2 regions of the Streptomyces thermocarboxydovorans genome follow, and region 1 is predicted to be linked to the other one. Evidence: riboswitches for the same ligand, from Rfam matches in the RefSeq annotation. Region 1 holds a riboswitch; the other holds the start of a gene.

Region 1 (2,452 bases):
GGTCGCCGTCGACCTGGCGCAGGTTGACGCCGTTGTCCCGGGCGGCGGCGACGATCTCGGAGGCCCGGCCCGGGACCCGCACGGTCAGGGTGTCGAAGTAGGAGCCGTGCACGATCTCGGCACCGGCGGCGCGCAGGCCCTCGGCGAGGATGGTGGCGTAGCGGTGGGTGCGCCGCGCGATGGTCCGCAGGCCCTCCGGCCCGTGGTAGACGGCGTACATCCCGGCCATCACGGCGAGCAGCACCTGGGCGGTGCAGATGTTGCTGGTGGCCTTCTCGCGGCGGATGTGCTGCTCGCGGGTCTGCAGCGCCAGCCGGTAGGCCTTGTGTCCGTCCGCGTCCACGGAGACGCCGACGAGCCGCCCGGGCAGGCTGCGCGCCATCTTCTCCTGGACGGCCATGTAGCCGGCGTGCGGCCCGCCGAAGCCCATGGGCACGCCGAAGCGCTGGGTGGTGCCGACGGCGATGTCGGCGCCCAGTTCGCCGGGCGACTTCAGCAGGGTGAGCGCCAGCAGGTCGGCGGCGACGGTGACGAGCGCGCCGAGCTCGTGCGCCTGGTCGATCACCGGCTTGATGTCGCGCACGGCGCCGGAGGCGCCCGGGTACTGGATGAGGACCCCGTTGATCTCGCGCTCGGCGATCTCGGCGGGGATGCCCTCGCTGAGGTCGGCGACGACGACCTCCACGCCGGTCGGTTCGGCGCGGGTCTGGATCACGGCGATGGTCTGCGGCAGCGCGTCCGCGTCGACCAGGAACAGGCCCTTCTTGTTCTTGCCCATGCGCCGGGACAGCGCCATCGCCTCGGCGGCGGCGGTGCCCTCGTCGAGCAGGGAGGCCCCGGAGGTCGGCAGGCCGGTGAGGTCGGCGACCATGGTCTGGAAGTTCAGCAGCGCCTCGAGCCGGCCCTGCGAGATCTCCGGCTGGTAGGGCGTGTAGGCCGTGTACCAGGCGGGGTTCTCCATCACGTTCCGCAGGATCACGGGCGGGGTGAAGGTCCCGTAGTAGCCGAGCCCGATCATGGAGTCGAGCACCTGGTTGCGGTCGGCCAGCGAGCGCAGCTCGGCCAGCACCTCGGCCTCGGTGCGGGCGCCCGGCAGGTCCAGCGCGTCGGCGTTCTTGATCACATCCGGCACCGCGGCGGCGGTCAGCTCGTCGAGCGAGCCGTAGCCGACCTGGGCCAGCATCTTGGCCCGGGCCCCGTGGTCGGGGCCGATGTGGCGCTGCTCGAAGGGCGTTCCCTGTTCGAGCTCGGAGAGCGGAGTGCGGTGGGCGGTCATTGCGGAGGCCTCCTGGTCTGACGACCTTCGAGGGGCACCACGGCGCGGGTGCCCGGACGGCCTCCCCCTCTGTCATCTCGACCTGAGAGCTTCACCGGATCGCCGTAAGGGACCCGGCTTTCACCGTCGGTGAGAGCGGAAGCCGTGACACCCGCCCTGCTTTCCAGAGTGACCTCGTCCGTGCGGTACGTGGGCCTGAGAGATTCCGGGGAGGATTTGCTCCTTCGGCGCCTCCAGTGGGGCCTGGAGGACTCTCCCGCACGGGGTCAGCAGCCGTCTGCCAGCGTACCAGCGAAGGCAAGGCCGGGCCCTGACCGGAAACCTTCGAGTGGCCGCCGCATCGTTTGTGCCGTTTTGTAGTACTTACAGACTTACGGATGAGTTTTGCGACCAGTGGAGGGCCCGTGGACACCGACATCGATCCGCGCAACCTGATCGGCCGCAAGGCGTTCGACCGCAACGGAAACCGCATCGGCACGGTCGACGAGGTGTACCTCGACGACGCCACCGGCGTACCCGAGTGGGCGGCGATACGCACCGGCCTGTTCAGCAGGGACGCGTTCGTTCCCCTGGAACCGAGCGAGCTGATCGACGGCGCCCTCCACGTGCCCTACGACCGCGCCCTGATCAAGGACGCCCCCGACTTCGGCGTGGGCCGCCACCTCTCCCCGGAGCAAGAGCTCCAGCTCTACCACCACTACGGCCTGGACGTGGCCGCCCCGCCCCCGCTCCGGGACCGCGACTTCGGCAAACTGGCCGGCAAGGACAAGCAGACCTGAAGCGCGCGGTGCACGGGACCGACGGTCTCCGCGGATAACTCCGCCGTCGTCCCTGCGGGCGCCGCCCCGCCATCCCTCCCCGTGCCGGCGGATGCCGCCCCGCCGCCCGCCTCCGTGCCCGCGGGTGCCGCCCCGCCGTCAGCCCTCGCGCCGGCGTGCTCCGCACGGCCTTCGGGCCTTGCGCCCGGGGCCGCGCTGCCGTCCATCCCCGTGCCCGCAGGTGCCGCCCCACGGTCCGTGCCCGTGACCGCGGGCGCCGAACCGCCGCCTCCGGCGGGCTCTGCTCCCGCGCCCTTCGGGCGTCGCGGACCCGCCGCCGAGGAGGCCGGGGAGGGTCTTCGGGTCACCAGCGGCAACGGGTCCGCCGGCTCGAGGGCCGGGTCGTCGACCCGGAAGG
Region 2 (2,452 bases), on a different contig from region 1:
CAGCCGGTGGCCGTTCTCATATCCGGACACTCACTCCGACGCCGGGCCAAACGCCCGGATCAGGTGGGAGCCCGTACACCACTTCCCAGGACGCAACCCCGCCCTGAAAAGCTCAATGACTCGCCAAGGGGCGACTGCTATCTGCGGGGACTGATGCTGGACGGTCGCCGCAAGTCCATCCGGGCGATGGCCTCGCGGCTGCCGGACGGCAACGAGCAGAACCTGCAGCTGTTCGTGAACCAGTCCACGTGGGATCCCATGCCGGTGCAGCGGCGGGTCGCCGAACGGATGCTTGCGTTGATCACGCCGACGTCCGGGGTGATCGACGATGTGTCGGTGGCCAAGAACGGGCGAACCACTGCCCATTGCTGCCGGGTAAGAGAGTGCCTACTCCCTGAAGCCGGCGTTTACAGTCGGCAGCTCAAGGGCTACGCCCTTACGGGCACTACCACCGGTGAGCCCGAAGCCGCGGGCACTTGACGGCCGCATTGCGGTGCCCGTAAGTTGTCGCCCGAAGGACCGGACAACCGAATACTCTGCTGACGATTCTGCGCGGGAGAGTCCACGTTTTGCAACGGCGTGGCGCCGAAGGAGCAAATCCTCCCCGGAAACTCTCAGGCCTCGTTACCGCGCAGCGGAGGCGGACTCTGGAAAGCAGGCGTTCACGCGCCTCGCCCACGGTGCAAGCCGCGGATCTCCGCGGCGAAGCTCTCAGGCCACATGACAGAGGGGGAGGCTCACTCGGCCGCACAGGCTTCTGCCTGTGCTCGACACTCGAGGAAGCCCCCATGGTTTGTTGTATCCCCGTCGACGTTCGGTGCCTTCGAGCATGGTCTTTCGAAGCCCGGAACACCTAGCCGCTCCGATCTATGACCACGCCGAGATCACCCGTGTCGCTGCAGCCACCGTGGTGTTCGACCTGGTCACGCTCATGACGAAGAACCACGTCGCCATCCTTGTGCTCGCGTCCGAGGACCACGCCTGATTGCGGGCGTGACCCAGCAGTCACCAGGTGCCGTCAGGGTGCTGCCCCGCCTTGACGGCAGCACCACCTGACCACTTGGCCAGGCTCGACAACTCGACATCGCGCTGTTCGAACCGAAGCGGGAGAGTCCTCGCCCACCCTTGGCGAGGCGCCGAAGGAGCAACCCCTCCCCGGAATCTCTCAGGCCCAACTACCGCTTCGGCGAGGCTCCTCTGGAAAGTCAGGACGCCACGTCCTGCGCCCACGGTGCAAACCGCCGGACCCGGTGGTGAAGCTCTCAGGTACCGATGACAGAGCGGGGAGGTCACCCGTCCACGGTGCCGCGTCCGCGGTGCCTTCAACAGGGAGCCTCCCGCCATGACCTCACCCGCATCCTCCGCGTCCGGCGCGTTCGCCACCCGTCACATCGGCGTCAGCGACGCCGACCGCGCCAAGATGCTGGCCGAAGTCGGCTATCCGACTCTGGCCGGCCTCATCGACGCCGCCGTTCCGAGCGGCATCCGGAGCACCTCCGACCTGAACCTGCCCGCCGCCACTGAGTCCGAGGCGCGCGCCGAGCTGCAGGAGCTCGCGAGCAGGAACACCGTGGCTGTCCCGATGATCGGCCTTGGCTACCACGCGACCACCACGCCCGCGGTGATCCGGCGCAACGTGCTGGAGGACCCGTCGTGGTACACCGCCTACACGCCGTACCAGCCAGAGATCAGCCAGGGCCGGCTCGAGGCGCTGATCAACTTCCAGACCATGGTCGGCGACCTCACCGGGCTGCCGACTGCCAACGCGTCGTTGCTCGACGAGGGTACGGCGGTCGCCGAGGCCGTCACGGTCATGCGCCGCGTCGCAGGCAAGAGCCACCCCCGCGTCCTGGTCGACCGTGACACTCTGCCGCAGACCCTCGACGTCCTGCGCACGCGTGCAGCGGCGGTCGGCATCGAGGTCGGCGAGATCGACGTCGCCAAGCCGCTGCCGGAGGGCGACTTCTTCGGGGTGGTGCTGTCCTACCCCGGCTGCTCGGGCGCGGTCCGCGACCTGCGCGAGGTGACTGCTGCGGCGCGGGCTCGCGGGGCGCTGGTCACCGTGACCGCCGACCTGCTGGCGCTCACCCTGCTGGTGCCACCGGGTGAGTACGGCGCCGACATCGTCGTGGGCTCGTCCCAGCGCTTCGGTGTCCCCCTGTTCTACGGCGGGCCGCACGCCGGCTACATCGCGGTCCGCGCAGGGCTCGAACGCCATCTGCCCGGCCGGCTCGTGGGCATGTCCGTGGATGACGCCGGCCGACCGGCGTACCGCCTCGCCCTGCAGACCCGCGAGCAGCACATCCGGCGCGACAAGGCGACCTCCAACATCTGCACGGCGCAGGTTCTGCTCGCCGTGGCCGCGTCGATGTACGCCGTCTACCACGGCCCCGACGGTCTGACCGAGATCGCCCGACGGACGCACCGGCACGCCACGCTCATCGCCGCGGGT

The links. A riboswitch is a leader RNA that binds a small molecule or an ion and turns the genes downstream of it on or off. The one in region 1 is predicted to bind glycine.
Region 2: it holds a riboswitch for glycine, as region 1 does, so the genes downstream of both, gcvP (aminomethyl-transferring glycine dehydrogenase) here and gcvP (aminomethyl-transferring glycine dehydrogenase) in region 1, are expected to answer to the same signal.

The regions. Positions count from the first base shown of each region.
Region 1 is NZ_BAAAGU010000009.1:114,416-116,867, forward strand. Features, by position in the region: gene gcvP (aminomethyl-transferring glycine dehydrogenase) at 1-1,276, opposite strand, end outside; glycine riboswitch at 1,450-1,545, opposite strand; gene ABD198_RS06435 (PRC-barrel domain-containing protein) at 1,681-2,055, shown strand; partial or broken gene ABD198_RS06440 (DNA polymerase IV) at 2,396-2,452, opposite strand, start outside.
Region 2 is NZ_BAAAGU010000033.1:6,895-9,346, reverse strand. Features, by position in the region: partial or broken gene ABD198_RS16735 (transposase) at 127-354, shown strand; glycine riboswitch at 544-640, shown strand; glycine riboswitch at 646-729, shown strand; gene ABD198_RS16730 (hypothetical protein) at 830-985, shown strand; glycine riboswitch at 1,095-1,191, shown strand; glycine riboswitch at 1,192-1,289, shown strand; gene gcvP (aminomethyl-transferring glycine dehydrogenase) at 1,343-2,452, shown strand, end outside.